Regions from separate parts of the Pantoea sp. F_5 genome, predicted to be linked through region 1. Evidence: predicted binding sites of a transcription regulator. Region 1 holds the regulator's gene; each other region holds the start of a gene.
What was found. Region 1 encodes LexA, which represses DNA repair genes until DNA is damaged. Its sites were predicted from a motif close to TNCTGTATGTACATACAGNA; they were not measured.
Positions count from the first base shown of each region.

Region 1 (10,903 bases):
CGCTTTCTCATGGGAGATTTTTTTGCTGCGCGCCTCATCTTCTACTGCTTTTTCAATCGCTTTGGATTGCAGCAGACGATTAAACAGATCCTGACGGGCCGGTAAACGCGGGCCAATCGCAGCCAGCCGCTGACGGGCAAAATGGATACGCGCGACGCGGGCCAGCTTCTGCGCGATCGACTTATCTGTCCCATGTTCCGTGGCCATACGCCGCAGAGAGACGGTCGGCGAGAAGCGGACAAAGCTGTCGCGCCCATGCCAGATGACCGCAAAGAACTTCTGCACGCCGTTCAGCACCCGCAGGTGTGGTGTGGCTTCGCCCTGAACTTCACGTCCCGGTGCACGACCAAACATCACGGTGACGGGAAGCATCTGAATATCCAGCGTGGGATTATTGCGATGCAGGTCCAGGTAATCGTGGAAAATTTTCACCGATTCCACGCTGGGTACAAAATAGGGGAAGACGCGCGGGCCATCGTGGATAAAGACGTGGCGAGGCAGCAGGGAACCATCAATCTCCAGTGGAGAGAGCGGATCGGGCAGATGATGCCGCAGACACTGCGCGCGCAAAGTCAGTAAGTCAGCCTTCGAATCGTAAGGCAAAACATACATAATAGGTCGGGTCGGATCCAGACCATGTTCAGACACGGGATCGGCCGGAATGGCCTTACTCTTTACCAGAAACGAGAGTGGTAAATTAAGCAATTTATAATAAAGTTTACGCCAACCTGACATAGACAACATGAAGCCTCTTGTTAGCAAAGCGCCGCAAGCATACCAGAAAGTGCAGCGAAGATCTGTGGTGGTGCCAAATGCACGCAGCCCAGACATTGACGTCAATCCGATAAAAGGGTTCCCACACATGGCAAATAATGCCACCGGACTTATCAGAATAGTAAAAGCCGCAGGTTACTCCTGGCAGGGGCTGCGTGCCGCGTGGCAACATGAAGCGGCGTTTCGTCAGGAAGCCCTGGCTGCGCTGGCGGCGATCATTATCGCCTGCTGGCTGGATGTCGATGTGATCTCGCGCATCCTGATGATTGGGTCGGTGGTGCTGGTGGTCATCGTCGAAATCCTCAATAGCGCCATTGAAGCGGTGGTCGATCGCATCGGTCAGGAGCATCATCCGCTGGCAGGCCGGGCCAAAGATATGGGCTCTGCGGCGGTACTGATCAGCATCTTACTGGCACTGTTTGTCTGGATCGCGCTGCTCTGGACACATTTGCGATAAGCGTTCCATATCGCGCCAGAAGCCGCGTTTTGCCTGACAATCGGTTTCCATTTCGCCAATACCTGTATATACTCACAGCGACTGTATAAACAACCAGGGGGCGGGATGAAAGCATTAACCAGCAGGCAGCAGCAGGTCTATGACCTGATTCGCGACCATATTTCTTCAACAGGCATGCCGCCTACGCGCGCAGAGATTGCTGCACAACTGGGCTTCCGCTCACCGAATGCGGCAGAAGAGCACCTGAAAGCGCTGGCGCGTAAAGGCGTCATCGAGATCGTTTCCGGTGCATCGCGCGGCATTCGTCTGCTAATGGAAGAAGAAGCCTCAGAAGGCATACCGTTGATTGGCCGGGTTGCTGCCGGTGAGCCGATCATGGCGCAGGAACATATCGAAACCCACTATAAAGTGGATCCGGGCCTGTTTAAGCCGTCTGCTGACTTCCTGCTGCGCGTCAGCGGAATGTCGATGAAAGATATCGGGATTATGGATGGCGACCTGCTCGCGGTACATAAAACCCAGGATGTGCGCAACGGCCAGGTTGTCGTTGCCCGCATTGATGATGAAGTCACCGTTAAGCGCTGGAAAAAGCAGGGTGCTATCGTGCATCTGCTGCCTGAAAACAGCGACTTCGACCCGATTGTTGTCGATACCCGTGCACAGTCCCTGACCATCGAAGGTCTGGCGGTTGGCGTGGTACGCAACGGCGAGTGGCTCTGATTTGAGGCCGGCGTGCATTCGCCTTTACTGATGCTATTCTGTCTGCCCTAATTTTGTCGCTGCCTGTTTTGCGCAGCGACACCGAGCACGGAACGGCGAATGCGCTTTATTACGGCAACCGATAAAAACCTCTGGCGGCTTGCGCTGCCGATGATCCTTTCAAATATCACTGTTCCCTTACTGGGGGTGGTCGATACTGCAGTCATTGGTCATCTCGACAGCCCCGTCTATCTTGGCGGGGTTGCGGTCGGGACCACGGTGACCAGCTTCCTCTTTATGCTGCTGCTTTTCCTTCGAATGAGTACAACTGGCCTGACGGCACAGGCGTTTGGTGCGGGCGATAAAACCGCGCTGGCACGCGCGCTGACTCAGCCGCTGATTATTGCGCTGCTGGCAGGTGTACTGTTCATCGCTTTACGTTATCCGATTATTCAGCTGGCGACCCATCTGGTTGGCGGTAATCCCGCGGTACTGGAACAGGCGGCGCTGTTTATTCAGATTCGCTGGCTCAGTGCGCCTGCTACGCTGGCAAATCTGGTCATTCTGGGCTGGCTGCTGGGCGTGCAATATGCGCGCGCGCCGGTGATCCTGCTGGTGGTGGGCAATCTGGTTAATATTGTGCTCGATCTCTGGCTGGTGATGGGGCTGCACTGGGGTGTCGCGGGTGCGGCAACCGCCACGGCGCTGGCGGAGTATATTACACTGGGTGTCGGCAGCATCATGGTCTGGCGGGTCCTGAAGCTGCGCGGTATTCCCCTGAGCCTGCTGAAGCAGAGCTGGCGCGGAGACAGCGGCCGGCTGCTGCGGCTGAACCGGGATATCATGCTGCGCTCATTGATGCTGCAACTCTGTTTTGCCTCGCTGACCGTGCTGGGCGCGCGGCTGGGCCCGGATGTGGTGGCGGTCAACGCGGTATTGCTGATGTTCATTACGTTCACGGCCTATGCGCTGGATGGCTTTGCCTACGCGGTTGAAGCGTTTGCTGGCGAGGCGCATGGTGCAAAAGATGGCGGCAAACTGCTGCGCGTCTGGCACTCTGCCTGTCGACAGGCAGTTGTGGTGGCGCTGTTCTTCTCGCTGATCTATGCCATTGCTGGCCCGCAGATTGTTACCCTGTTGACCTCTCTTCCTTCGCTGCAACAGAGTGCTGACCGCTATCTGGTCTGGCAGATCGTTATGCCGCTGATCGGCGTCTGGTGTTATCTGCTGGATGGGATGTTTATCGGCGCAACGCGTGGACGTGAGATGCGTAACAGCATGGTGATGGCAGCAGCAGGCTACTTTCTGACGCTGCTGAGCGTACCGGCGCTGGGCAATCACGGACTGTGGCTGGCGGTAACGGTTTTCCTGGCGCTGCGCGGTCTGTCACTGTGGCTCATCTGGCGCAGGCACTGGCGTCAGAACAGCTGGTTTGATGCCTGATGCTGTAGAGGTGGATACAGACTATTCTGTATTATTCCAGGGTTTTGAAAATTGCTACTATAATTAACTTTATCCGGCGCAGTTAACCAGCGCTTTGTATTGTTATTTTGTAAAGTAGCAAGATAATCATTAAACCCTGAGGATTGGAGGTCTGCCAAGAATAAAGACGAAGCGAGCGGCAACTGGAAGCAGTTCAAAGGTAAAATGAAAGAGAAATGGGGCAAGCTGACCGACGATGACATGCAGGTTATCGAAGGTAAACGCGATCAGCTGGTCGGTAAAATCCAGGAACGTTATGGCTATGCGAAAGATGAAGCAGAGCGTGAAGTGACGAACTGGGAAGGCGAGAACAAAGACCATCGCTGGTAATGCAGCGGTGAGCAGTTAATACGTTCCGGTGCGGCTGCACCGGAATCACGCAATGATATGCCGGTTATCCGCGTTTTCCCCGCTTTTTACCCTCATCCTGATGATCGTGATCGCAGCTTTCATGGCGCGTACAGGCTTCAACCGCAGCACAATTTTCACATAAGCCATGGGCTTCAATGACGCTATGGCGTAAAGCGAACTGCGCTTCACCTGCCAGCGTTGCGATAATCTTCTCCACACCCTGCGCCTGTTTCTCCGTTACCGCAGCACAGCGGTCGCAGACCAGCATCACCGACGTATGGGCTGGTGCGTCAAAGTGGTGACACATGACGTAGCTGTTGTTGGACTCCACCCGATGAATGAAACCCTGCTCGAGCAGGAAATCCAGCGCACGATAGACCGTGGGCGGCTTAGCCTGCGGTTCGCTGATGCGGAGCTGATCCAGCAGATCGTAAGCGCTGATTGAACCAGGCTGTTCGGCCATCAGGCGCAATACCTCAGCACGCTGCGAAGTCAGACGTACACCGCGCTGCAGGCACATTTTTTCAGCCTGAATCAAAATTTGCTGCGACGTCATGTTTGTCATGAAAAATTCTCCGCTGGATAAGTGATGTTATTTTATCACACATAGTTTTGCGGCGCTGATGTTCGTTTTTGCCTGATAAAACAGCATTATTTGCCTGATAAAGCAGCATTTTAAGAATTTCGGCCGCTATCTATCTCAAATATGACGAGAAATCAGATCCATTCTCAATCGACCTGAAGCGGAATTTGTTGGCATTTTGCTTTGCATCTCACTGTGTTAAGAAGTAATGTTCAGAAAGACTTAAGAAAAGTCTGGCATTATTTGAAATACCGCGACGCAGTTTGAACAATTACAACGGTTTTTTGATTGGAAACGTCCAATCCTTTGAATTAAGACACTGTTTCCTTTGAATTCACAGCAATAACGCGTTAGCCAGAGTTCACAATAGGGCTAACAAACTATTCAGTCGTTGAATGTTTCAATGACAATTTCTCAGGTGATGGCAGGCAAATGGTGAAAAAATCCGCTCAACGTTCAGCGCTGAAATATTCCGCTGCAGCGACCGCGCTTTTCCTTTCTTCTTCCGCCATGGCGGCAGGGACCTGGTATGATGCACGTAATGACGCCATGGGCGGTACCGGCGTAGCATCTTCTGTTTATGGCTCAGCAGTGCTGGTGAACCCGGCATTAATGACGCGTGCTAAGTCTGACGATAACGTCAGCATTATTCTTCCCTCGGCAGGTATTCAGGTTACTGACAAAGATAAGCTGATCGATAAAGTCGATGATATTACGGACACCGTAGATCGCTATCGTGACGTAATTGGTAACCTGACTTTTGCAGATTATCTGCGTGGCTATCCTGAACTGCGCGCTGCCTCCGGCGATGTTGCTGACAAGCTAAGCGATCTGCGCGGTAACAAGGCGGACGGCAGTGCAGGCGTGGCCGTGGCCGTTACGATCCCCAATGAGACTCTGCCTTTTGCATTTGTTACCAAAGCCTACGGTACGGCGCACGTCCGTGCCAACGTGGTCCAGGGTGATATCGACTACCTGCGCGGTGTCGCTAATGGAACGGTGCTGCCAAGTCCAGGCGATCAAAATAACCTTCGTTCCAGTGCGAATGGCTTAGCGGCATTGACCATTGATTATGGTGTGGCGGTGGCGCATGAGTTCACCATCGCTGGTCAGCCGGTCTCGGTGGGCGTGACGCCGAAAGTGCAGAAAACCTCGCTCTATAACTACACTGCCAGCATCTATAACTACGACAAGAACGACATCAACAATAGCCAGTATCGCAGCACCGACACCGGCTTTAACGTTGATGCCGGTCTGGCGACCACCTTTGCTGAAAACTGGACGCTGGGGGTGACCGGACAGAACCTGGTTTCGCGCGATCTGCAGACCAAAGAGGTCAACGGGTTCCGCGATACCTATCAGATTCGCCCGCTGGTCACCACCGGCCTGTCCTGGGATAAAGGTCCATTTACCGTGACCGGCGATGTGGATCTGACGGAAACCAAACGCTTCAAAACGCAGGATAACAGCCAGTATGCGGCAGTAGGCGCGGAATACCGCGTGCTTGACTGGCTGCAGCTGCGTGCCGGTTATCGTGCGGACATGCGGTCTAATGACGAAAATGTTGCCACCGCAGGTTTTGGTCTGTCACCGTTTAACAAAGCTGTCCATCTGGATCTGGCCGGCTCTGTAGGCGCTAACAACACCTGGGGCGCGATGATGCAGCTGGGCTTTAACTTCTAAATACGTTATTCAGGCTGTTCGGGGGCGGGCGATGCACTATCGCCCGCCCTTGTGTTATCCTTGCACAGAATTCCATCACCCTTAATTACCGGATTGTCTGCGCTTCATGTCTAATTTCTCTTCGCAACGTTTCTCTGTCGCCCCTATGCTCGACTGGACCGATCGCCACTGTCGCTATTTTCATCGTCAGCTCACCGGTGACACGCTGCTCTACACCGAAATGGTGACCACGGGCGCGATCATTCATGGCAAAGGGGATTACCTGGCTTATAGCGAGGCTGAGCATCCGGTCGCGTTGCAGCTTGGTGGTAGCGATCCGGCGGCGCTGGCGCAGTGTGCGAAGCTGGCAGAGCAGCGCGGCTACGATGAAGTAAATCTGAACGTCGGCTGTCCTTCGGATCGGGTTCAGAATGGCCGTTTCGGTGCCTGCCTGATGGCCGAGGCGAATCTGGTCGCGGATGCGATTAAAGCGATGCGTGACGTGGTGTCGATTCCGGTCACGGTGAAAACCCGCATCGGGATTGATGAGCTGGACAGCTATGAATTTCTGACCGACTTTATCGGCACGGTGGCAGGTCGCGGTGAGTGCGAGACATTTATTATCCATGCGCGAAAAGCCTGGCTCTCCGGCCTTAGCCCCAAGGAGAACCGCGAAATTCCACCGCTGGATTATCCCCGCGTCTGGCAGCTGAAACGCGATTTTCCGCATCTCACGATCGCGCTTAATGGTGGCGTAAAAACGCTGGAAGAGGCACAGACCCACCTGCAGCACCTGGACGGTGTGATGATGGGACGCGAAGCCTATCAAAATCCGGGCATTCTGGCGCAGGTCGATCAGACGCTGTTTGGTCGTCAGCACCCCGCGGCTAACCCGGTGGAGGTGGTACGCGCCATGTATCCCTATATTGAAGCGGAGCTGGCGAAGGGCACGTATCTGGGACACGTCACTCGCCATATGCTGGGACTGTTCCAGGGGATCCCGGGTGCACGCCAGTGGCGACGTCACCTGAGTGAAAACGCCCATAAACCGGGTGCCGATGTTCGCGTACTGGAAGCGGCGCTGGCGCTGGTGGCGGATAAGATCCCACAGGAAGTCTGATTTCTGACCTGAACAAGAAAGCCAGCTTTTGAAGCTGGTTTTTTTACGCCAGAATATGGTTTTTCTCACCAGGTCGCTACGCCTTTTTTAAGCCTTATCAGTATAAAATCAATACGTTATCGATTGGCACGCTTTTTGTAATAGCTATAACAACTGATTTCAATAGGAGCGCTGACGTGGAAATTTTATTCGTATTGGGGTTTTTCCTGATGCTGTTGCTGACCGGCGTTTCACTGCTGGGCGTGCTGGCGGCACTGGTGGTCGCAACCCTCGTGATGTTTGTCGGTGGACTGTTTGCACTTGTTATCAAAGTGTTGCCGTGGCTGGTGCTGGCGGTTATCGCTGTATGGCTGCATCGTGCCTTTTTTGGCGATAGCGATGCGCGAGCGCGTCGTAAGCTGAGACGTAAGATCAGCAGGTTAGACCGTAAAGGCTGGCGTTAAATGCGGTGACGATCACAGTGTGAGAGATTGTTCGGCGCTGATCTGCAATTAAACATATTTTTTACTTATGTTTTCTGGCAGGATGCCTGTCGTCAAATCGATGTGCCATCGACTCGACATGAATTCATCGCCGCTGTCCCTACACCAGCGCGAACAAAAAATAAAAAAAAGAAGAGGGCTTCCCGGGGGAAGCCCTTTTTGTTGCTGACGGGGCGCTGACGGTTACGGGATTAACAGGCAGGATCCCTGCGTGGCGCGGCTCTCCAGCATCTGGTGCGCTCTACTGGCCTCTTTCAGCGCAAACTTCTGCTGCTCCGGCACATCAACCTTGATCGCGCCGCTCGCCAGCAGGGAGAACAGCTCGGCACTGGCGGTTTCCAGCTCCTGGCGATTGGTGATATAGCCAAACAGGGAAGGTCGGGTTACAAACAACGAGCCTTTCTTATTCAGAATGCCCAGATCGATGCCGGTCACCGGACCGGAAGCATTACCAAAACTGACCATCAGGCCATGACGACGCAGCGAATCCAGCGATGCTTCCCAGGTGTCTTTACCCACGGAGTCATACACCACGCCCACTTTTTTCCCTTCCGTCAGTTCGCTGACGCGCTGTGCAATGTTCTCTTCGCGATAATTAATGGTGGCCCATGCTCCAGCATTTTTTGCCATCGTGGCTTTTTCCGCTGAACCCACGGTGCCGATCAAATGCGCACCCAGCGCTTTTGCCCACTGACAGGCAATTAATCCGACGCCGCCCGCCGCAGCATGAAACAGGAAGGTCTCACCAGCGCTGATTTTATAGGTCTGACGCAGCAGATATTGTGTGGTCAGCCCTTTCAGATAGCTTGCTGCACCCTGCTCAAAGCTGATCGCCTCCGGAAGATGCATCAGACGGTCTTCCGCTACGTTGTGCACCTCACTATAAGCCCCCATCGACGCCAGACAGTAGACTACGCGATCGCCGGGTTTAAACAGCGTCACACCACGGCCAACCCGCGACACCACACCCGCCGCTTCCGTCCCCAGGCCAGAGGGAAAAGCGGCAACCGGATAGAGCCCGCTGCGAACATAGGTATCGATGTAATTAATCCCGATAGCGCGATGCTCGACCTGCACTTCATGTTCAGCCGGGTCAGCAGGTTCAAAATCTGTCCACGCTAAGACGTCCGGGCCGCCATGCGCGCTGAACTGAATATGCTTTGCCATTCTGACTCCTGTGATTGTTTCATCATGAGGGTGAGGCGCGCACCCTAACTAAGGTATACTTGCGCGTCCCCACAGAAGATCGGTAATGCATTCACTATGGCAGGAAATAAACCCACCAACAAATCGAACGAAACGCAGGATCGCCAGCTCGCAGGCGTGAAAATGCCCCCGCATTCTCTGGAAGCGGAGCAGTCGGTGCTCGGTGGGTTAATGCTGGATAACGAGCGCTGGGATAACGTCTCTGAGCGCGTCGTCGCGAATGATTTTTTCAACCGCTCGCATCGACTGATTTTTTCCGAGATGCAGCGGCTGCTGGAAAACAGCAAGCCTATTGACCTGATTACGCTCTCCGAATCGCTGGAAACCCGGGGCGAACTGGAGATGGCAGGCGGCTTCGCCTATCTGGCTGAGCTGGCAAAAAACACCCCGAGTGCAGCAAACATCGGTGCTTATGCTGACATCGTGCGTGAACGTGCGGTGGTGCGTGAGATGATCTCTGTCGCCAACCAGATTGCCGATGCCGGTTATGATCCGCAGGGACGTAACAGCGAAGAGCTGCTCGACTTTGCGGAGTCGAACGTCTTTAAAATCGCTGAAGCGCGCGCGGATAAAGATGCTGGCCCGAAAAACATTGAGCAGATTCTGGAATCGACCGTTTCCCGTATCGAATCGCTCTATCAGACCCCGCACGATGGTGTCACCGGGGTCGATACCGGCTATCAGGATCTGAATAAAAAGACCGCGGGCCTGCAGGGTTCTGACCTGATTATTGTTGCCGCACGTCCGTCGATGGGTAAAACCACCTTTGCGATGAACCTGTGCGAAAACGCCGCCATGCTGCAGGAGAAGCCGGTGCTGATCTTCAGTCTGGAGATGCCCAGCGAGCAGATCATGATGCGTATGCTGGCGTCACTTTCCCGCGTCGATCAGACCCGCATCCGAACCGGACAGCTGGATGATGAAGACTGGGCGCGTATCTCCGGCACCATGGGCATCCTGCTGGAGAAGAAGAACATGTACATTGATGACTCTTCCGGCCTGACCCCCACTGAAGTGCGTTCGCGTGCCCGACGTATCTACCGTGAAAACGGTGGCTTAAGTTTGATTATGATCGACTACCTGCAGCTGATGCGCGTGCCGTCATTGTCTGACAACCGTACGCTGGAGATTGCTGAGATCTCCCGCTCGCTGAAAGCGCTGGCTAAAGAGCTGAATGTACCGGTGGTGGCGCTGTCGCAGCTTAACCGCTCACTGGAACAGCGTGCTGACAAGCGTCCGGTCAACTCGGATCTGCGCGAATCAGGCTCGATCGAGCAGGATGCGGATTTGATCATGTTTATCTATCGCGATGAGGTTTACCACGAGAACAGCGATCTGAAAGGGATCGCCGAGATCATCCTGGGTAAACAGCGTAACGGCCCCATCGGTACGGTACGCCTGACCTTTAACGGTCAGTGGTCGCGCTTTGATAACTACGCTGGCCCGCAATACGACGACGAATAATCTCTGCTTTGTGCTGTCATGCACGATCTGTGCATGACAGCCCCCATCATCAGAAAATAGTGTTGGACAACCTCTCGGGTTATCGGGTTATCTGTAACAAAGCGACGCCCATTACGCTGTGGAAACGGAATGACTCACGTAGACGATTACGACCTTAAAATCCTGACTTTATTACAATCTAACGGCCGGCTGACCAATCAGGAACTCAGCGATCTGGTCGGCCTTTCTGCCTCTCAATGTTCCCGCCGCCGTATCAATCTGGAACAGGCTAACCTCATCCTGGGTTATCACGCCCGGCTGTCACCCGATGCCATCGGGCTTGGCATGGTGGGATTGATTGAGGTACGCCTGATTAACCACACCGCGGAATATGTTGAGAGCTTTCACCGGATGGTGGAGCAGGAGCAGGCGATCGTCGATGCCTATAAAACTACGGGTGATGCAGACTATCTCCTCAAAGTGGCGGTGGCCGATCTCAACTCCCTCAGTGCGTTAATCAGCCAGTTAGTTGCCGGACACCAGAGCGTTTCTCATGTGAAAACCTCAGTGGTACTGGGACGAATGAAAGAGAACGGGCTGATGATGATTCCCGGAGAGAAGACGCGCTAAAAGGATGCGCGCTG
Region 1 is NZ_VWUO01000008.1:188,258-199,160, reverse strand. It holds gene plsB (glycerol-3-phosphate 1-O-acyltransferase PlsB) at 1-735, opposite strand, end outside; gene F3I44_RS12990 (diacylglycerol kinase) at 863-1,231, shown strand; gene lexA (transcriptional repressor LexA) at 1,337-1,951, shown strand; gene dinF (MATE family efflux transporter DinF) at 2,051-3,373, shown strand; partial or broken gene F3I44_RS12975 (CsbD family protein) at 3,533-3,742, shown strand; gene zur (zinc uptake transcriptional repressor Zur) at 3,807-4,328, opposite strand; gene F3I44_RS12965 (conjugal transfer protein TraF) at 4,779-6,029, shown strand; gene dusA (tRNA dihydrouridine(20/20a) synthase DusA) at 6,136-7,128, shown strand; gene pspG (envelope stress response protein PspG) at 7,305-7,571, shown strand; gene F3I44_RS12950 (quinone oxidoreductase) at 7,794-8,777, opposite strand; gene dnaB (replicative DNA helicase) at 8,874-10,280, shown strand; gene F3I44_RS12940 (Lrp/AsnC family transcriptional regulator) at 10,410-10,889, shown strand.

Region 2 (10,903 bases), on a different contig from region 1:
AGTGAATACCACCCTGACTGGTGAATGGGCGTTGCGGATCTGATGGGGGCTGAAGCGTGACGTTGTCAGCTATGATATGGTAATCACCGCCGGACAGAGTGGTAGTGTCAGCCATGACCCGCTGCGCAGCCTGAACGATGAATGTCAGATAATCGCGATTTTCCTGGCTTCGAACCAGCAGTAATGGGAATCCCTGCGACTGGTGATGTAAATGCGCCAGCGCATTCAGCAACCGGGGCTGTACCGTTGCCAGAGCATCAGTTTCTTCATCTGCAATTCGGGAGAAAACGGATTGGTATTGCGCGCTATCCGGCTGTAAGGTCTGCCACGTAAGTTGAGTGCTGGTCAAAATAATCGCATTTGTCTGTTTTAATAAAAGCGAGATTATACAGGATTCACCCTTGTTAAGCACTGCAGACTTCCTGTTGAAGATGTGATGATGGCAGCATGTTTTTCGTTGCTGCATCCGGGAAAAAAGCTGTTATTCTTAGCCCGTTACGTGATCACGATGAGATTCCGATGAAATACCAGCAACTCGAAAATCTTGAATGTGGATGGAAGTGGAAATACCTGGTGAAAAAACATCGGGAAGGTGAACTGATCACGCGTCACCTTGAATTAAGCGCGGCACAGGCGGCAGTGGATAAACTGCTGGCGATGGAAAATAATCCGGTGACAGTGAACGAGTGGATTGCAGAACATATCCATGCCGAACTTGATAACCGACTGAAACAGACCATCCGCGCACGGCGGAAACGCCATTTCAACGCCGAACATCAGCATACCCGAAAAAAATCGATAGACCTGGAGTATCTGGTCTGGCAGCGGCTGGCAGGCCTGGCTCAGCGGCGCGGCTGCACGCTTTCAGAAACGATTGTTCAGCTGATAGAAGATGCGGAGCGCAAAGAGAAATATGCTACTCAGATGTCGAGTCTGAAGCAGGATTTGCAGGCGATTCTGGGTAAATCGGGTTCAGAAAGCGAGTAAGCAGGCAGGAGATTTCAGAATGTGTGCGGTCACCGTTAGATTACCGGCATAAAAAAACCCCGCCTTAGCGGGGTTTTTATGACGTGAGAACTTAAGCCTGTGGCTGAGTTACAACGTCTTTGATGCCTTTAACATCGATTTCTACACGACGGTCCGGAGACAGGCAGTCGATCAGGGCGTTACGGCCTTTCACGCTGTCACAGGTGTTGCCGGTAACTGGGTTAGATTTACCCATGCCACGTGCAGAGATCTTGTTAGAAGGGATACCTTTAGATACCAGGTAGTCTACGACTGACTGAGCACGTTTCTCAGACAGTTTCTGGTTATACTGCTCTGAACCGATGCGATCGGTGAAGCCCAGTACGACAACGGAGCCATCTTTAGGATCCATTGAGCTCAGCTGGCTGTACAGCTGATCCAGAGCCTGCTGGCCTTCTGGCTTCAGGGTAGATTTGTTGAAGGTGAACAGAACGTCAGACTTCAGAGTGAAACGCTTGGTTTCAACAACTGGAGCTGGTGCTGGAGCCGGAGCTGGAGCTGGAGCAGCGACGTCATCCTGACCGAAGCGGTATGAAACGCCTACGCTCAGCATGCCATTGTCTGGACGGGTACCAACGGTCTGTGCATCACCGATGTTGTTAACCCACTGGTAATCCAGACGGGTAGCCCAGTTTTTGGTCAGTGCATATTCAACACCAACTGCAGCCAGCGGAGATACGCCGGTGTCGTGGTCGCTGATGCGGCCAGTAGTTGGGTTAGTCTGCGTTGCATCTGCACGCCATACCATGCCGCCCAGACGAGTGTACACGTCCAGATCGTCATAGATTGGGTAGCTCAGTTTAGCAGCCAGCTGAACGCCTTGTGCTTTGAATGCGCCGTTAGTCACAGTGCCTTTGTTAGGCATGCGGCCCAGCCAGTCATAGCCCAGCTCGAAGCCCAGGTATGGGTTTGCCTGATAACCAACGAACGCACCTGCGCCCAGCTGGCTTTCATGAGTTGGACCGTTGTTGTTCTCGTAACCGTTACCGTAGTAACCAGTGTCGTGATACTGAGACCAGCCCAGTTTAGCACCGGTGTACCAGGTGTCATCTTTCGGAGCGGCCTGCGCTACGGTAGCGAAGCCAGCCAGTGCCACTGCAATTGCGATAGCTGTCTTTTTCATTTTGCGCCTCGTTATCATCCAAATAGGCAATGAGCAAAAAGGTTGCTCTTGGTTTAAATCCTTCGCCGGGTCAAAACGCTCGCTTATGACTCTACCGCAAAAAACGGAGGTTATTGAGCACCCTGGCGAGATAAAGTCTACAACGAGATTGGAAACTTACAAGTATGATGTGAGGCGCTTCTGTAAAAAAACAGCGATTTATACACAATTTCTAACAATTAGCCTGGTAGTATTGTCGCGGCAAAAAGCCTTAAAAACCTGCTAAACCATTGTCACAGCTCGAACTAACAGAATCAGTGGTTTAGCGACGACAGATAAGAAAAATAGCTTGGGAAACTTCTGATTTTTACTTAATGAAACAAATCCGACTGAATTTTTATGGCACTTTGCGGTCTGAGAGGCGCTTCCGATGTCCCGCTTGCCCGCAAAATCAAACCCAGCGCTTCACCTTCTGCCGCCGCATTTTCAAGTTGACGGCGCTCATCTTCGTCAAGGTCATAAGGAATCCATGCCAGAACGACACTGTAATTTCCGGTACGTAATGCCTTGACCATCGCTTCCACCGCATTAAGACGTTCAGAATCGGCGATATGCATACTTTTATCCAGCGGTAATCCCGACTCCTGCATCCAGGTGCGATTCAGTTTATGTGCCGGTGTTAACCACAACTGCCAGCGTGATTGCTGACTCAGCTGCTGTAATAATGGCAACAGCAGCATCTGCATCATACCGGGCTGCTCGCTGCAGCGTAACTCGGTAATTCCACCGCCCTGAGAGGCCGGAACGGAAGAGGACGCGTAATGATGAGCATAGCGTGTATTATCAGGATGTTGTGTTCGCATAAGTTAATCACCAGCAGTTGACTGTATGAATATACAGTACTGTCATCCTGGATAAAGATCAACCCAAATTTCTGAAAACGCCTCGCAAAAACGCGACAAGATTAGTTGAAGCGTTATTTATTCATTGAACCGGCTGACACTTTTTTCTATCTTCTAATTGCCTGATACCCAAGGCAATTTAAGAAATATTTCTGACATGGAGGTGGTGCAATGAAAAAGGTGAATCCGGTCGTAGAGCGCTCCAGAGCGCGTCTGGCCCCATTGGGACCCATAGAGTCCCGCACCCAGTTTGGGGGGTATGCTCTGGCTGTCGAAAGTGTGGTTTTTGCCTTAATTAATAAAGATGAACTCTATCTGCGGGCCAGTGAACCGTTGCGCGAATACATTACCGATCGCCCGCTGCAACCCTTGATTTTTCGCAAGAGGGGAAAACTGGTCTGCCTCAATTATTTTCGGGTTGATGAGGCGTTATGGCGCGATTCTGCCCATCTGCTGGCGCTCTCTGCTGCCTCTTTAGAGACCGCCCAGCTGGAGTTGCAGGACAGGCAAGCGTCACCGCGGCTGAAAGATTTGCCTAATCTCAGTGTACGCATGGAGATGATGCTCTTTGAGGCGGGCGTAATGAGCGTCAATCATCTCTATCAGATAGGGGCCAAGCAGTGCTGGCTGAAGCTAAAAGCGATCAACCAGCACGTGGGGTTTCAGACATTACTGGCGCTGCAGGGGGCTATTACGGGCCACCATGCGGCTGCGCTGCCACAGGCAACCCGGGCAGAGCTGAATGCATGGTTCCAGCGCACGCTTTTATCCAACCCGAACCTCAGAAGCAGTGAAAGCTAGTCAGTAATGAGCGTGCGGCGCAGGCGAGCCACATCGGGCATTAATGCCACCAGCAGACCGAGTTGCTGGAGCACCAGCGGCGCACGCGTATCTGCATCTGCAGCCAGCTGGCTGATTCGCTGTGCCAGTTGCTGGCGCATCGCTTCAACATGTTCATCGCTGACCACGTCTGTCTGAAGTACATCCTCGACATAGCAGACCGTATCATCCAGTAAGGCGAGCAGGTCTGGCGCAGTAATTTTATCGCGGTGAGCGCCCAGCGCGGAAATGTAGCTCAGAAATGAGTGATTGGAGCAGAGCAACTGAAAAGCTGAATCACGCAGCTTCTGGCTGGTACGACTTTCACTGCTCATATTTGAGACGACAGACGCCAGTTCAGCATCCGCATTATGCGCATCACGGCGGGCGATACGATAGGCAAGCCGGTTATCTTTACCCTGGTGATATTGCTCCATGATCGCATCCAGATAGCGACAGTTCGCTTTCAGGGTTCGCTCTGCCACCGCGGGCAGTTGACGAAAGCGCCAGTCAGGCCAGATAAAGGCGACAGCCAGCCAGGCCAGACCACATCCGAGTAAGGTATCCACGACACGGGGCAGGGCGACGTCAAACCCATCACCTAACAGGTTGAAGCAAAGCAGCACCAGCAGAGTGATAAACAGCGTAGCCTGCGCATACTGCACCTGCCTGAAAGCGAAGAACAGCACGCCAGTAATCACAATCAGGATTAACTGCCCTTCAATGGAGGGTACCAGCCATAAAACGGGTAAACCAATCGCAATTCCCGCCAGCGTTCCGCCGATGCGCAAGGCTAGACGTCGCTGCGTGGCGTTATAGTTTGGCTGGCAGACAAACAGACTGGTCAGCAAAATCCAGTATCCCCGCTCCAGTCCGGTTATCTGAATGAAGCCGTATCCAATACAGAGTACCACTGACATCCGAACCGCATGCCGGAACAGCGCCGACGCGGGAGAGAGATGACGGCTGAAGCGTAGCCGGATATCACTCCAGCCACTCAACCCTTCACGTGACAACAGATTGTCACTGTGCTGCGGATCTTCACCGGCCAGCGTCTGCTCTGATTCAATGGAGGCAAGCTGTGCGTCAATGGCACGCAGGTTACGCAGCAGCCAGAACAGCGCGCGGGTATGCGGAGCCTCTGGCTCGTGCTGCTCAAGCCGTTCAATCGCTTTCTGCAAGCGTTCAAACGTGCGCTCAAAGCGGCTGTCATGCACCCATCTTTCACGCATCAGGATGCAGTGTGCCAGCTGGCGACAGGCTTGCGCCTGCATATTCAGCAGCCGCTGAAAGCGAAACAGAATTTCGTTATAGCGCCAGTCGCCGCGCAGCAGGTGATATTGCAGATGAGAAGAGCTGGCGCGTTCATGAATATCCTGCGCCACAAAGTAGTAGTGCAGACTGCGACGGGTGCCGCGCGATCCGCGATCGCCGCGCAGACGGCTCTGCAGCGTGGTTTTGGTCAGATTGAGCTGCGCCACTAACTGGCTGTTCACCATCGCTGCATCGATAAACGCCGCATCATCCTGCTCGCCTGCATCGGGATCGAACAGATTCGCCTTGGCATCAAGGTAGCGCGCCAGTTGTGAAAAGCTTCCCGCCAGCTGTTCCTGGACCGGCCTGACCGGGAACATCAGATGACCCAGCAGGGTCAGCAGGTTATACCAGAGCGCGCCGACCAGCAGCAGAATCGGCTGCATGTACCACTGGCTGAACAGCCCGATGCCGAGCATGGTATAGACCGCAATCAGCAGCGCACCAAAAGCGATAGTGGCGTAGCGCTGTCCCAGGGCACCCAGCAGAATAAAGCCCCAGGTCGAAATCGCCAGTCCGACCATAAAGGCGAAGGGCCAGGGAAACAGCAGCTCTACGGAAACCGAGGCGATGCAGAAGCAGAGCAGGGTAATCAGCAGGTTCTTCAGGCGACCGGCCAGGCGATCATCAAGATCGGCCAGCGCAGCCGCGACCACCCCCAGCGTTAAGGGAATCGTCCACTCAATCTGATGCAGCCACCAGGGAATGGCAGCGCAACCACTCAGCGCAAACAGGATCCGCAACAGATAGCGCCACGTACTGTTAAACAGATATTTTCGCCAGCCAGGCACTGCATCGGACATCATATTAATAGCGGCGGGCATTGGCTTCGCGCGCAGCACGCGCTTCTTCCACTGACACCACCCGGCGTCCAACCGGCCAGAGCGCAATAGCGGCGATCTTAAAGTTCGCAATCCCCACCGGAATACCGATGATACTGATGCACTGCACAATGCCGACGGAGATATGCGAAAGGCAGAGCCACCAGCCGAAGAAAATCAGCCAGAAGATATTCAGGAAGGTCCCGCCGGTGTTCATAATATGGCTCTTACTTTCAGGGCGCAGCACATCAACATGTACCGCCTCGTTGCCAAATGGCAGCAGCGAGAGTTTGGTAATTTCCCAGCAGGAGCGGGTCAGCGGAAGGGTAAAAACCAGCACGATGCTGATTAAGGTGGCAAACAGCCAGCTCAGGGTGGTGAAAAAGCCGCCCAGGACAAAATTAAGAATATTTAAAACGGTGCGCATGATCTTCTTTTCCTTTTGCATTCCGCAAGATGTGACGCCAAGTTTAGCCTGTTTTAAGGCTGGAGCGCCAAGGGTCTGACAGGTAAACTCCCCCTAATCCTGTTATCTGACGTTGGTGTCGGCGTGGAACTGAAAGCAACCTCAATGGGCAAACGGCTTGCCCAGCATCCTTATAACCGTGTTCGTCTGCTGACAGCGGGTGTCGAAGTCAGTGGCGATAAGCATGAGTATCTGATCCCCTTTAACCAGTTACTGGATATTGCCTGCAAGCGCGGGCTGGTATGGGGCGAGCTGGAATTTTTGCTGGCCGATGAAAAAGTGGTCCGGCTGCACGGAACGGAATGGCAGGAGACGCAGCGCTTTCACCACTATCTGATGCAGGCCTGGCAGAACTGGAGTCTGGAGATGAGCGCGGTGTGCCGCGAGGTGCTCCAGTCACTGCGCGACGAAATTGAGACGTTTAGCGCGCAGGATCGCTGGCTGAATCGCCACGAGCTGCAGGCGCTGAAAACAAAAATTCTCAAACAGTTCGACGCGTTACCGATGCCGCTCCTCCGCTTAAACGATTTTCCTGACTGCCGTAATAACCTGGCATTTTGCCAGCACTGGCTGGATCAGGGTGAGTCGGCCCTGCGGCAGCGAAACCGCGACTGGACTGCTGCCATGCTAACCCGCTATCAGTCGTTCTTCGCCAGCGTCGAGAGCACGCCACTCAATCAATCGCAGTGTGAGGCCGTGGTTAATGGCGAGGATTCTCTGCTGGTACTGGCCGGTGCGGGCAGCGGTAAAACCTCGGTGCTGGTGGCCCGTGCAGGTTGGTTGATGGAGCGCAGGCTGGCCAGCGCCGATCAAATCCTGCTGCTGGCATTTGGCCGCCAGGCTGCTGAAGAGATGAACGCACGTATTCAGTCCCGGCTCTCTGCGGGTGACATCCAGGCAAAGACTTTCCATTCTCTGGCTCTGCATATTATTCGTGAAGGCAGCAATAAGCAGCCGGTTATCAGCAAGCTGGAGAGCGATGCCGATGCGCGTCGCACACTGCTACTCAGGGAGTGGCGGCAGCAGTGCCATGATAAAAAGGCGATGGCAAATGGCTGGCGTCAGTGGCTCCGTGACGAACTGGAATGGGAGTTACCGGAAGGGCCGTTCTGGGAGGACGACAGGCTGGCAAACCGGCTGGCGTCCCGACTTGAGCGCTGGCTCGGCCTGATGCGCATGCATGGCGGCGCACAGGCGGCCATGATCGCGGATGTGCCGGAAGAGATCCGGGAGCGCTTTAGTAAACGCATCAAACTGATGGCACCCCTGCTGAAAGCGTGGAAAAGCGCGCTGAAAGAAGAGGGCGCGGTCGATTTCTCGGGCCTCATTCACCAGGCCATTGCGATTCTGGAAAAAGGACGGTTTATCAGTCCGTGGAAACACATTCTGGTGGATGAATTCCAGGATACCTCGCCTCAGCGTGCCGCATTGCTCAGCGCACTACGCCAGCAGAATAAGCGCACCGCGCTGTTTGCTGTCGGCGATGACTGGCAGGCTATCTACCGCTTCAGCGGCGCAGAGATGACGCTGACCACCGCATTTCATCACTACTTCGGTGAGGGCGATCGGTGCGTGCTGGACACCACCTATCGCTTTAACGATCGCATCGGTGACATTGCGAACCGGTTTATCCAGCAGAATCCGCAGCAGCTGGCAAAACCGCTGAACAGTGTCACCAAAGGCAATAAAAAGTCGATTTCGCTGCTGGCGGAGGATCAGCTGGAAGCCCTGCTGAATAAACTCAGCGGTTATGCGAAGCCTGAAGAACGCATTCTGCTACTGGCGCGCTATCACTATCTGCGACCGGAGCTGCTCGATAAAGCCAGAACCCGCTGGCCGAAACTTAGTCTGGAATTTATGACAATCCATGCCAGCAAAGGTCAGCAGGCGGATTATGTTATTCTGCTGGGATTGCAGCAGGGCAAAGAGGGTTTCCCGGCGGAGGGACGTGAGTCGATTATCGAACAGGGCCTGTTACCGCAGCCCGAAGCGTTTCCGGATGCCGAAGAACGCCGTCTGGCCTATGTGGCGCTGACGCGCGCGCGCCAGAAGGTCTTTCTGATGTTTGACAAGGCCGCGCCGTCACCGTTTGTCGATCACTTCCGCGAACTGGGCGTTCCCGTGCTGCGTAAAGCCTGAGTTATTTCAGACGATCGGCCAGATAGCGCTGATAGTCGGGGATCATAATCTCAACGTTTTGCGCAAACAGGGGTGACTGAATAATAAAATCCGCTGTGGAGCGGTTCGTGGCGACCGGTATATTCCAGACGGTCGCCAGACGCAGCAGGGCTTTCACATCCGGATCGTGCGGCACGGCGTTGAGCGGATCCCAGAAAAAAATCAGCGCATCAATTTTCCCTTCCGATATCAGCGCGCCTACCTGTTGATCGCCGCCCATCGGGCCGCTCAGCATAGCTGTCACATTCAGACCGGTATGACGATTGATCAGATTTCCGGTGGTGCCGGTCGCATAGAGGATGTGTGGATCAAGTGCGGGCTGGTTTTGTTTAACCCATTCAAGCAGGGCGGCTTTGCAGTGGTCATGGGCGACCAGCGCAATATGTTTTGTGGTGCCAAGGGTACGAAAGGTCTGTTCCATAAAAGCGTCCTGATAAGGCTCATGCGCAAGAAGAGAAAGCACGAGTTTACCTCCGGCCCTTCAACGCTATCAACTTGTACGCAGCATTTTGACCAGCGTCAGAAATTGCTGACGCGTGGCTTCGTCGAAGCGGTGAAACCAGCGATTCAGCGAGGGCAGTTCAGCCTGGGTTGTCCAGTCCAGATCGGCGGTGAGGCGGGAAGAAGAGGGCGCAGCAGAAGCGGAGTTTGCAAACCTTGGTACAGAGGCAATCTGATGGGTGCGATTGTAATTCAGCATCGCTTTTTCCATATCAGCTGTCGCGGTGGCTGGCAGGTGGTCACGCACGCTGGTGATCTCATTGCCTTTCTCATCCACCAGCTGAAAATTCAGACTGCGGTCAAAATGATAGCGCTCACGTTTTGTCTCCAGCGCCGGTAACCGGATGGTGATGGTTTTGGCCACGGCAGTAAAGGTAACGATCATCGGTGCAGACTGATAAGCGATCACACTCTCTTTCTGCCCTTTGCGCTGCTGCTCAACCCGAAACAGAAATTGATGCTGACCGCGATCCAGCTCTAAGCTGTCTGCTCCTTTGAGGAGCGAGCCTGAAATTTTTCGACCATCCAGCACCAGCAGATCGATTTGGGGATCGAGCTTTAATGTGATGGCAGAACAGGATGCCGAAACAAGGAGTGTAAGTAACCCCGTTAAGGCCAGCGACAGCTTCATTTCAACTCCGGTAAGTGGTGACGTAAAAGATGGCGTGTAGCAAATTCTTACATTATGGCAGTTAATTTACATTTAAACATATTTATTCGTGCGCGGGTTCAATTAATTTCGTCAGGGACTTAACGATTAAAGCATCCGCCAAACTACACTCAACACTGACCTGAAAGGAGATAAAGATGAACGACCAGACAATTCGCGATGTGCTGACGCGTACCCAACGTATCGCCTTAGTAGGGGCAAGCGATCGTCCCGACCGTCCCAGTTATGGTGTGATGAAATATCTGCTCGATCAGGGCTATGACGTGATCCCGGTCAGCCCGAAACTGGCCGGTAAAACTCTGCTGGGGCAGCAGGCTTATGGCAGCCTGGCGGATGTACCGGGCGAGATTGATATGGTAGATGTCTTCCGCAATTCAGAAGCCGCATGGGGCGTGGCGCAGGAAGCCATTGCAGCAGGTGCAAAAACATTATGGCTGCAACTGGGTGTGATTAATGAGCAGGCGGCGGTACTGGCACAGGATGCGGGTATGACGGTGATTATGGATCGCTGCCCGAAGATTGAAATTCCGCGCCTGGGGATAACGCGTTAAAAATTAGCGTGGCGGCAGAGCGTGCCGCCACAGATTAATGCCGCAGATGAGGTGCCTGTAATTGCTGACGTACTGACGCCGCCAGCTCATCCATTGAAGGCTGCTCAGGATGCTCAATGCTGGTTTCACCGGAAAGCTGAATTTCGGCAACATAGGTATGAACCTGATCGCCTTCCTCATCTTCCATCACCACATGATACCAGGGCGCAGTGCGCATCCTTTCTTCCGCGCCAACATCTTCAATTTTAGGCTCATCAAGCGAGTATTCAGGATCGACATCAACAATAACGCCCAGAACGCCGGACAAACGATGACGAACCTGCTGACCAATACCAAATTTACTGGCAATCATAGTGACCTCCGAAAAAAAGCTCTCTTTCCGATATGGGGGCAGGCGCTGTTTTTTCAAGTCACATCAGGCGGCAGGCGAAACCTTTCAGATAGAGACCTTCCGGATAGCTGGCGATGACCGGATGATCCGCTGCCTGCCGGAACTGCTCAATAAATTGCACTTCGCGGTCCGCATCCAGCGCCGCATCGGCGATGATCTTCT
Region 2 is NZ_VWUO01000002.1:61,329-72,231, forward strand. It holds gene F3I44_RS02720 (Lon protease family protein) at 1-466, opposite strand, end outside; gene matP (macrodomain Ter protein MatP) at 520-987, shown strand; gene ompA (porin OmpA) at 1,079-2,149, opposite strand; gene sulA (SOS-induced cell division inhibitor SulA) at 2,500-2,991, opposite strand; gene F3I44_RS02740 (TfoX/Sxy family DNA transformation protein) at 3,202-3,831, shown strand; gene yccS (YccS family putative transporter) at 3,828-5,987, opposite strand; gene F3I44_RS02750 (YccF domain-containing protein) at 5,971-6,411, opposite strand; gene helD (DNA helicase IV) at 6,535-8,589, shown strand; gene mgsA (methylglyoxal synthase) at 8,591-9,049, opposite strand; gene F3I44_RS02765 (DUF2057 family protein) at 9,119-9,760, opposite strand; gene F3I44_RS02770 (CoA-binding protein) at 9,937-10,350, shown strand; gene hspQ (heat shock protein HspQ) at 10,385-10,702, opposite strand; gene rlmI (23S rRNA (cytosine(1962)-C(5))-methyltransferase RlmI) at 10,761-10,903, opposite strand, start outside.
Region 2: a site for LexA is predicted at 3,011-3,030, ahead of sulA (SOS-induced cell division inhibitor SulA). Genes of this name have one in related genera too.

Region 3 (10,903 bases), on a different contig from region 1:
GCACCCAGGTTTCGACTGCGCTGGCGCTGCGCGGCCTGTTTGAAGGTGAGAATCTTTTTGCCGCCGGTCTGATGGCCGGTGCGCTGTCGCTGGAGGCGATCAAAGGCTCGCTGAAACCGTTCGATGCCCGCATCCACAAGGCACGCGGTCAGCAGGGCCAGATTGCGGTCGCGGCAGCCGTCAGCAACCTGATTGAGGGCAGTGAAATTCTGCAGTCGCATACCCATTGCGGCCGCGTTCAGGACCCCTACTCTATCCGCTGCGTGCCCCAGGTAATGGGTGCCTGCCTGGACAACATCTGCCACGCGGCGCGGATTCTGGAAATCGAAGCGAACGCCGCCTCGGACAACCCGCTGGTGTTCAGCGACAGTGGCGATGTGATCTCCGGCGGCAATTTCCACGCCGAACCGGTGGCTTTTGCCGCTGACATCCTGGCGCTGGCGATTGCCGAAGTGGGTGCCATCTCTGAACGGCGACTGGCGCTGCTGCTGGACAGCGGCTTATCCGGCCTGCCGCCCTTCCTGGTGCGTGACGGCGGCGTAAACTCCGGCTTTATGATAGCCCAGGTCACCGCCGCGGCGCTGGCTTCTGAGAACAAATCGCTGGCCCATCCGGGTAGCGTCGACAGTCTGCCCACCTCTGCGAATCAGGAAGACCACGTCTCAATGGCGACTTACGCCGCCCGCCGTCTCGGCAGCATGTGCTTTAACAGCGCCGCCGTAGTGGGCATCGAGGCGATGGCTGCCGCGCAGGGCATTGAATTTAACCGGCCACTCAAAAGCTCCACGCTGATTGAGCAGGCCATCGACACTATTCGCGAGCAGGTCGCCTTCCTTGAGGAAGATCGTCTGCTGGCACCCGATATCGAGGCAATGCGTCAGTGGGCAAGTCGCACTGACTGGCCTCAGGCATTGACCGCGCTGCTGCCGAGCATGCGCCCAACTTCTTGAATTAAGGAATCTTTCATGAGCGAAACTCTTTCTCAGGCTGTGGCACGTGAGATTCGTGCACCACACGGTACTACGCTGCACTGCGCCAACTGGCTGATTGAAGCGGCTTACCGCATGATTCAGAACAACCTCGATCCCGATGTCGCCGAACGTCCGGAAGATCTGGTGGTGTACGGCGGCATCGGTAAGGCAGCACGCAACTGGGAATGCTTCGAGCAGATCCTGCGTTCGCTGCGGGCGCTGCAACCGGATGAGACGCTGCTGATCCAGAGCGGCAAACCGGTCGGCATCTTCCGCACCCACGCGGATGCGCCGCGCGTGCTGCTGGCGAACTCCAATCTGGTGCCGCACTGGGCGACCTGGGATCACTTCCATGAGCTGGATAAAGCGGGTCTGATGATGTACGGCCAGATGACTGCCGGTTCCTGGATCTATATTGGTGCACAGGGCATCGTGCAGGGCACCTATGAAACCTTTGTGGAAGCGGGCCGTCAGCACTACAACAACGACCTTAGCGGCCGCTGGATCCTCACCGCCGGGCTGGGCGGCATGGGCGGCGCACAACCGCTGGCGGGTGTACTGGCCGGGGCCTGTGTGCTGGCGATTGAGTGCCAGGAGTCACGCATCGATTTCCGTCTGCGTACCCGCTACGTGGACTACAAAGCCACCACGCTGGATGAAGCGCTGGCGTTAATCAGCGAAGCCACCGCCGCGAAAAAAGCGATTTCGGTTGGCCTGCTGGGCAATGCCGCCGAAATTCTGCCGGAGCTGGTGAAACGCGCTCAGGCGGGCGGGCCGAAGCCGGACATCGTGACCGATCAGACGTCGGCGCACGATCCGATTAATGGCTACCTGCCGATTGGCTGGGATCTGGCGCGCTGGCAGCAGGCGCGCGTCTCACAGCCGAAGGCCGTTGAGAAAGCAGCCCGTGCTTCTATGGCGGTTCATGTCCAGGCGATGCTCGACTTCTGTCATATGGGCATCCCGACCGTGGATTACGGCAACAACATTCGTCAGGTGGCGCTGGATGAGGGGGTCAGCAACGCATTCGATTTCCCTGGTTTTGTGCCAGCCTATATTCGTCCGCTGTTCTGCGAAGGCAAAGGCCCGTTCCGCTGGGTGGCGCTGTCTGGTGACCCGGAGGATATCTACAAGACTGACGCGAAACTCAAAGAGCTGTTCCCGCACCATAAAACGCTGCATCGCTGGCTGGATATGGCGCAGGAGCGCATCGCCTTCCAGGGCCTGCCTGCCCGCATCTGCTGGCTGGGACTGGGTGAACGGCATCTTGCCGGTCTGGCGTTCAACGAAATGGTCCGCAACGGCGAGCTGAAAGCGCCGGTCGTGATTGGCCGCGACCATCTCGACTGCGGCTCGGTTGCCTCACCAAACCGTGAGACCGAAGCGATGAAAGATGGCTCGGATGCGGTCTCTGACTGGCCGCTGCTCAACGCCCTGCTGAATACCGCAGGCGGCGCAACCTGGGTCAGCCTGCATCATGGCGGCGGTGTCGGCATGGGCTTCTCACAGCACTCCGGTGTGGTGATTGTCTGTGACGGCAGCAAAGAAGCTGATGCGCGTCTGGGGCGCGTATTGTGGAACGACCCGGCCACCGGTGTGATGCGTCATGCGGATGCGGGTTATGAGCTGGCACAGCAGTGCGCGGCTGAACATGGCCTGAACCTGCCGATGCAGAAATAATCCTTTGACTGGGGCGGGCAGCAGCTTGCCCCCTTTTCCCCGCGATTCCCTTCTTACACCCTGGCATCAACATCACTTCCTTATTACTTATTCCATTTTGATTTAGCCTATAGCCAGATTTAGTCCTGACGGCGATAGACGCCGCATCGTCCGACCACTAAAGTGAAATCTTCTCATTCTGTATGGAGCGCGACTCTGCATGACCCTTTCCCCTGCCCTGCTTGAAGATGCCCTGCGCTGGCGTCGTGAGTTTCATCGCCACCCCGAATTAGGTTACCAGGAACAGCAAACCAGCCAGTTTATTGCGGAAGAGTTAGCGCGGGCGGGTTTGCAGGTGTTTCGTGGCCTGGCGGGCACCGGCGTCATCGGCACACTGGAAAACGGTCCCGGCCCGGTTATCGGGCTGCGTGCAGATATGGATGCGCTGCCGATTACGGAAAAAGGCGACGCTGAGTGGCGTTCTGCGACGCCCGGCGTGATGCACGCCTGTGGACACGACGGTCATAGCGCTATTCTGCTGGCTGCTGCCCGCCAGCTGGCCGCTACACGTCAGTTCAGCGGCACGGTGCATTTCATCTTTCAGCCTGCCGAGGAGAATCTCGGTGGCGCACGCAGAATGGTGGAAGAGGGGCTGTTCCAGCGCTTTCCGATGGATGCGGTCTACGCCATGCATAACTGGCCGGGACTGCCGCTCGGCTCACTGGCGGTGAACCCTGGCGCGATGATGGCGTCACTGGATTCGTTTGAAATTACGCTGCACGGCAAAAGTTGCCACGCGGCGATGCCGGAAAGCGGTGCCGACCCGATGGTGGTGGCAGCTGAGCTGATTCTGGCGCTGCAGACCATTCCGTCACGCCGGCTCTCGCCGCTGGCGTCAGCCGTGGTCAGCGTGACGCAGATTCACGGTGGTGAAGCGATCAACGTCATCCCGGAGCAAATTGTTTTACGCGGCACGGTGCGCTGCCTGCAGACCAGCGTGCGCGAAAAAGTACGCGGACTGATTGATGAGTTTGTCGCGACCCTGCCGCGTCCGTTTGGCGTGAGCGGTGAGACTGAGTGGCTGCCGGGCTACCCGGTCACCGCCAATCATGTGGCACCGGCTGAGCGGGTGCGCGAGGTAGCGCGCTCGACACTGGGTGCTGAACAGGTTCACTGGCAGGTCAATCCGTCGATGGCCTCAGAAGATTTTGCCTGCATGATGGAAGCCTGTCCCGGCGCTTACTTCTGGCTGGGCGCGGACGGTGAAACGCCTTCCGCGCCGCTGCACAACGCCCGCTATGACTTCAACGACGCGCTGCTGCCGATTGGCATCCGTTTCTGGCAGAACCTGGTTGAACAGGCGCTGCCGGTAGCCTGAGTCAATACCCGGCAGCGAGGATCTGCTGCTCTGCCGCTGCCAGCGAGTCGCACTGGCCACTGGCGCGCAGGCAGCAGGCGAGCTGCAGTCGCAGTGACGCAGGCACCGGGCGCTGTTGATTCAGCACCTCTTCGATCCAGCGCGCAGTCACCTCTGCCGTCTTATCTGCCGGCAGTTCGACGGCCACGTCTGGCTGACGCTCCACCCACACTTCCGCTTCCACGCCTGCGCCCTGAATCATACTGATCGCCGGGCAGCGTTGGGGATTGGCATAGACTTCCCCTTCGGTGCCATTGAGCAGTATCGCAGGCGCATCGATGTCGCTGAAGAATTTCGCCACACGCGGTACATATTCAGGATGCGAGACGCTCGACAGCCGCAGCGCCGCCCGCTCCGCAAACGGCGTCGCCAGTTTTGCCAGCGTGTGCGCACTGTTACGCACGCCCATTCGCCAACGCAGCGACAGCTGTTTCGCCATCGGCGGGCAGAGGTGATCGATGGTGATAAAAGCCAGCTCGCCCTGATCCAGTCTGGCCTGCGCCGCCTCTGCCGTGGTGACGGGTGCGATGCCGAGCGCCGCAAACACCGCCTCGCTGGTAATGCGCGTCGCGTCGTCGCTGACGCCATGCACCAGCACCGGAAAGCCAAGTTTCACCAGCAGCAGCGCCAGCAGAGGCGTCAGGTTGCCCTGACGACGGGCACCGTTGTAGCTGGGGATCACGATCGGCATCGGGCGGTTTTCCGGCGCACGCAGCTGCATCATCTGCGCCTGCATCGCCTGATAAAAGCCGCGCATTTCGGCTTCACCTTCGCCTTTAATGCGCAGCGCAATCAGAATAGCGCCCAGCTCCAGATCCGGTACTTCGCCCGCCAGCATCGCGCCATAGAGCGCCACGGCAGTATCAAAGTCGATATCGCGGGCATGATTTTTACCGCGACCCACCTCTTTAATAATTTTATTCAGTTCCATCACTCGCTTCCGGTTAAGTGCGCGGCTCAGCGCCGCGTGGGACGACGTTTACGCACGGTGTGCTTTGGCACCACGGTGGCCGGTATCGCTGTCGGCTCTGGCGTTTCCGGCTGTTCAATCGGGAAGATCGGCAGCGCCGCTAACAACCGGCTGCCGTAGGCTTTGCTCAGCAGGCGGCGGTCATAAATCACGATTTCGCCATAACATTGATGGCTGCGAATCAGGCGTCCGACCTGTTGAATCAGGGTAAATGAGGCGCTGGGCAAACTCTGCACCTCAAACGGATAGCGCTTCAGGCTTTTCAGCCATTCGCCTTCGGTCAAAATTACCGGACTGTCCACCGGGGGAAAAGCGATTTTGTGGATGTGCACCTGACTCAGCAGATCGCCTTTGAGATCCAGCCCCTCAGCAAACGACTGCAGGCCAATCAGAATGCTGGTGTCACCTTTGGTGACACGCTGACGGTGCAGATCGACCAGGCGGCTGCGCGGCTGATCGCCCTGCACCAGCATTGAGAGCCGCAGATCGGGCAGACAGGCGACAAACTGCTGCATCGCCCGGTTGCTGGCAAACAGCACCAGCACGCCCTTATGCTTCTTCTCCGCCATCTGCTGACGGAAGAAACCGGCCATCTCAGCGATGTGCTCCGCTTCGTGCGTCATCAGCGGCTCAAGGCGCATCTGCGGGATCACCAGCTTGCCCTGTTCCACATGGTTAAACGGTGAGTCGAGCGCCACAAAGCGGTCGCCCGCTTTTTCGCTAAGCCCCGACATCTCCTGCAGGCGATTGAAGCTATTGAGCGATTGCAGCGTGGCGGAGGTGACCACCACATGCGGAATTTTGCGCCACAGCATCTTCTCCAGCTGGTCGCTGACGCGGATGCCGGCGCAGTGGAACAGCAGATGCGCCTGACCTTCGCGCAGCTCGCGGGTGATCCACTTAGAGACTGGCGCGCCAGAGGCTTTTTCCATCGACGCCAGCCGCCAGAGTTTGCTCACCGATTCGAACCAGCCAAACTGCCGGTTGAGCTGCAGCAAATTACGATGCAGCCGCACCACATCGACCTTGCCGGTCTGCTCGCTGAGTGCATTGATCAGGCCTTCGCTCAGGCCGCGCAGGGCGTCGCTGAGTTTGAACAGCCGGGCGCAGAGATCCAGCAATTCCTGCGGCAGCGCGCCCAGTACAAAGCGGAATTCGCCCGGCTGGTTATTCGGCGGCAGCAGCGGATTCAGCGCCTGCGCAGTGATGGTCAGCAGTTCGCGTAGCTCATCACAGTGTACTTTCAGCCGCTCAGGGTTAGCCAGCGGCGGCGGCGACTTCGGCCGCATCTGCGTCATGATGCTCTCAACCAGCTTGATAAACAGATCAAGCTGCAGGCTGCTCCAGCCCGGCGTGATGTCGGCGCTCATCTCCAGCGCATCGCGGGCCACTTCCGGCAGGTGATGTCCTTCATCCAGTACCAGCATCAGGTTTTTAGCGGGCGGCAGCACCGACTCATTCTCCATCGCCGCCATCACCAGCGCATGGTTCGCCACCACCACATCCACCTGCTCGATTTCGCGCCGCGCCACAAAGAATGGACATTCACGATACCAGTGGCAATGCGAGCCCAGACAGCTCGCTTTGTCGGTGGAGAGGCGCTGCCAGAGGCTGTCGCTGACGTTCTCCTCGCTGTGATCGCGCAGGCCATCCCACTGGTAGCGATCCAGTGACTTCTGTAAGCGACCACACTGCGTCTGTTCTTCTTTGGTACTGCTGACGGCGTCATCATCCAGATAAAGCAGCAGATCGCCCTGCTGATCGTCATCGGCCGCCATCGCCGCCAGATTGCGCGGACAGACGTAGCGCCCGCGACCAAACGCGGCGGTAAAAGTGAGATCGGGGATAATTTTCTTCAGCAGCGGCAGATCTTTGGTGAAAATTTGGTCCTGCAGCGCCACGTTGGCGGTGCTGATCACCAGCTGCTTTTCCTGAGCGCGGCTGACCGCGATGCCCGGAATCAGGTAGGAGAGGGTTTTGCCTACGCCGGTCGGCGCTTCCACCGCCAGATGGCGCGCGTCGTCGCCCGCCAGGCATTTCGCCACTTCGGCGATCATCTGGCGCTGCGGCGCTCGCGGAATAAAATCAGGCACCTGCTGCTGAAGCGCTTTATACCACTGCGCTATCTGGCTTTTTACTGCGGCTGTCAGGGCCATGATTTGCGTTACCACACCGAAAAAATGGCCTGTATTTTTACACAGTATCCTGGCGACGTCAGCTTTCGCGCCGAATTTTTCGTGCGCCGTCGTAAAATTCAACGGTTGTCCGACGGCGGTGTTTTACGCCAGCACTTTATACATGTAGGTCGTGGCATCCAGCACGCCTGCGGTGGATTCAGCATAACAGGGAATCGACCCCGCCACCTGCCAGCCCAGCGATCGATAGAGGTCGCTCGCAACATCGCCGCTGCGCGTATCCAGCACCAGCAGGGTTTTACCCTGCCCGCGGGCCAACTGCTCGGCACGCTGCATCAGTTCACGGGCGATACCCTGACGACGCGCCTGCGGATGCACCAGCAGCTTGCTGACGTCGGCCCGATGGCGACCATTTGGCATCGCGCTGCGACTGAGGATCACCGTCGCCACAATCCGCTTGTGCTGACGCGCCACCAGCAGTTCGCTCTCCCCGCTGGTCAGACTGGCCACCCGCTGCTGCCAGAAGCGTGTCATCACCGCCACATCGGCGGCATCCACGAATCCGACACTGGCTCCATCGGCCACGCAGGCCTGAAGAACCGCAGTCAGCGCCCCCATCTCCTGTTGTGCCTGTTCAGTTGAAAGCATTTGATAATCGATCATGGTTTTGCCACCGCCAGCAGATAGTGTGCGCCTTCGGTCAGATGTGCCTCGAAAGCTGATTTTCCGGTAAGGTGAAAACGTAAACAGTCACCGGGCTTCAGCGTCCACTGCTGTTCGGCCACCGACACGGTCAGGCCGCCTGCCTGAAGCAGGATATGTTGCTCCAGTCCCTGAATGGGTGGCGCATCATAATCAATGCGCGCACCAGGCCGTAATTTGCCCTCTACCAGCTCGCATCTAAAATGAAGTGCGGGCGGTGAAACATTGCGGCGGATAAAACCGCTGGACGGGTCATGCCAGACCGGTTGCTGATCATAAGGCACCAGCAGACTCGACGCTTCTTCTACCTCACTCAGCAGGCGAGACATGGTTAATCCGTAGGCGGCACACAGTCGATTAAGCAATGCGGCAGTAGGGCTGGTCTCGCTTCGCTCAATGCGCGATAATGTCGCGCGACTGATGCCGGTGGCGACAGAAAGTTCATCCAGAGACCAGCCGCGTTGCAGGCGTAATTCTGCCAGCCTTACCGCCAGTCGTTGCTCCGTATTCAGCTCCGGCATGGTATTTTCTCATATAAGGGAAATATTCTCTTAAATGAGATATAGCTGAAAACAGGCGTATCAGTCAAGTTGTACATTGCGAAATGTATTGTACAACTTAATTTGCTTCGTTATGGTAATCGCACTCAGACCAATCGAAAGAGGCATTTATGACCTTATACAGTATCGGTGACGTCGCCGAGCGCTGTGGCATAAACCCAGTCACCCTGCGCGCCTGGCAGCGTCGTTATGGCTTGCTGAAGCCACAGCGCACCGAAGGCGGGCATCGTCAGTTTGATGAAGAAGATGTACAGCGCATCGAAGAGATCATGCGCTGGATTGAAAGTGGCGTGCCGGTCGGTAAAGTCAAGGCATTGCTGGAAGGGGGCGACGTTGATGCCCATGATGGCTGGACCACACTGCAGGATGAGCTGATCAGCGTTCTGCGTCACGTCAGACCCGCAAAACTTCGTAACAAAATTGCCGCGATTGGCCGCGAGCATCCGATTGATGCGCTGATCGACCACGTTTTTATGCCGGTGCGCCAGAAGCTGAGTCTGGACCAGAACACCGCCCGTACCATGTGCAGCCTGCTGGATGGTCTGCTGATTGATTATGTCGCGTTCTGCCTGACGGGCAGCCGCAAAAAATCGGGCAAGGATGCGCTGATTATTGGCTGGGGTATTGAGGATCGCACCCGCATCTGGCTGGAAGGCTGGCGTCTGTCGCAGCATGGCTGGCGGATTGATGTACTGGCCGAACCGCTGGACGTGCCGCGTCCTGAACTCTTTCCCGGCATGAACATGTTTGTCTTTACCGGTAAAAAACTGACCCGTCGCCAGCAGGAACAGCTGTCACACTGGCAGGAACAGGGCTATTCCGTGCGGTTGCACGACCCCGCCTAGATAACAAAAACGCACGCCGGGCGCTTTGCCTGCTGCCTCGCGCGCGCTATTATCCCCGCCTCACTTTTAACACGCTCAGGTTTCACTCATGAATGTCAAAAAAGCCTTTTTCGCCACGCTGTTTTTCATTATGGCTCTCGGCGGCACCAGCGGTCTGATGCTGGTGGGGTACTCTCTTATTGTTCACTCACGCTAAGCCAGCGCTGCAGGCGTTCAAACAGGCGATCGCTGACGATGGCCAGCAGCGCCACCAGTAGTGCTCCCTGAATCACATAGGCTGTATTAAACCCGCTCAGGCCGATAATCACCGGCGATCCCAGACTTTTCGCGCCCACCGTCGAGGCGATAGCCGCGGTGCCGATGTTAATGATTACCGACGTGCGTATCCCGGCGATGATCACTGGTGCAGCCAGTGCCAGTTCAATCTGCCACAACCGCTGCCAACTACTCATGCCGACCCCGATGGCAATCTCCCGGCTGCTGGCGGGAACACTATCAATGCCCGCCAGCGTACCCTGTAAAATCGGCAGTAATCCGTACAGCAGCAGCGCCACCACCGCCGGCCACGCGCCAAAGCCCATTACCGGTACGGCAATCGCCAGCACCGCTACCGGCGGAATCGTCTGCCCCGCCGCCACGATAGTTTCCATCAGAGGCCGGAAAGCGCGGCCTGCTCGCCGGGTCACCAGCACGCCACTGCCAATGCCAATAACAATGGCCAGCAGGCTGGCGGTGACTACCAGGAACAGATGCGCCAGCGTCAGCTGCCAGAAGCTCTCCTGCTGATAGAGTGGCCGCGCCAGTTCCGGAAACCAGCGGTGAAACAGCGGCCCGCTGTAAGGCATCAGGGTCAGCAGCGCGCCGTAAAACAGCACCAGCCACAGCAGCGGATCCCTTAGCCTGCGCATGTTAAGCCCTCGCGCAGTTGCAGCAGGTCACCAAAGTGGAGCACGCCCAGCGGCTGCTGCCGATCGTCCACAACCGGCAGCTTATCGGTGCGCCGGGCGATAAACTGCGACAGCGCGTCCCGTAGCGTCAGCGCCGCAGCGATCGGTTCGCCCGCCAGCCACTCGCCGCGCCGGACGGCATTACCGACCTGTTCCAGCGACAGCAGCCGGACGCCCATCTCGCTGCGGCCAAAGAAGTCGCGCACAAAGTCATTTTTCGGCTGAGTCAGCAGCTCTGCCGGTCTGCCCTGCTGGACAATTTCACCGTTGTCCATCAGCACAATGCGGTCCGCCAGCGTCAGCGCTTCGTCGATGTCATGCGTCACCAGCACGATAGTGCGGCCCGACAGCCGATGAATACGCAGCATCTCCTGTTGCAGCACGCCGCGCGTCACCGGATCGAGCGCGCCGAACGGCTCATCCATCAGCAGCACTTCCGGGTCAGCCGCCAGCGCCCGCGCCACACCTACCCGCTGCTGCTGCCCGCCGGAGAGCTGATGCGGATAGCGATTCAGCAGCTGCGCGTCAAGGTTCAGCAGCGCCAGCAGCGCCGCGATGCGCTCATCGATCTGCGCTCTGGACCAGCCCAGCAGGACCGGCACCGTGGCGATATTCTTCCGCACCGTCCAGTGCGGAAACAGGCCAATCGACTGAATGGCATAGCCCATGCGTCGGCGTAATGTGCGGGCATCGAGCT
Region 3 is NZ_VWUO01000009.1:192,169-203,071, reverse strand. It holds gene hutH (histidine ammonia-lyase) at 1-950, shown strand, start outside; gene hutU (urocanate hydratase) at 966-2,651, shown strand; gene F3I44_RS14140 (M20 aminoacylase family protein) at 2,851-4,008, shown strand; gene ybiB (DNA-binding protein YbiB) at 4,010-4,978, opposite strand; gene dinG (ATP-dependent DNA helicase DinG) at 5,005-7,173, opposite strand; gene F3I44_RS14125 (GNAT family N-acetyltransferase) at 7,297-7,815, opposite strand; gene F3I44_RS14120 (helix-turn-helix transcriptional regulator) at 7,812-8,375, opposite strand; gene F3I44_RS14115 (MerR family transcriptional regulator) at 8,525-9,259, shown strand; gene F3I44_RS14110 (ABC transporter permease) at 9,436-10,167, opposite strand; gene F3I44_RS14105 (ABC transporter ATP-binding protein) at 10,155-10,903, opposite strand, start outside.
Region 3: a site for LexA is predicted at 7,201-7,220, ahead of dinG (ATP-dependent DNA helicase DinG). Genes of this name have one in related genera too.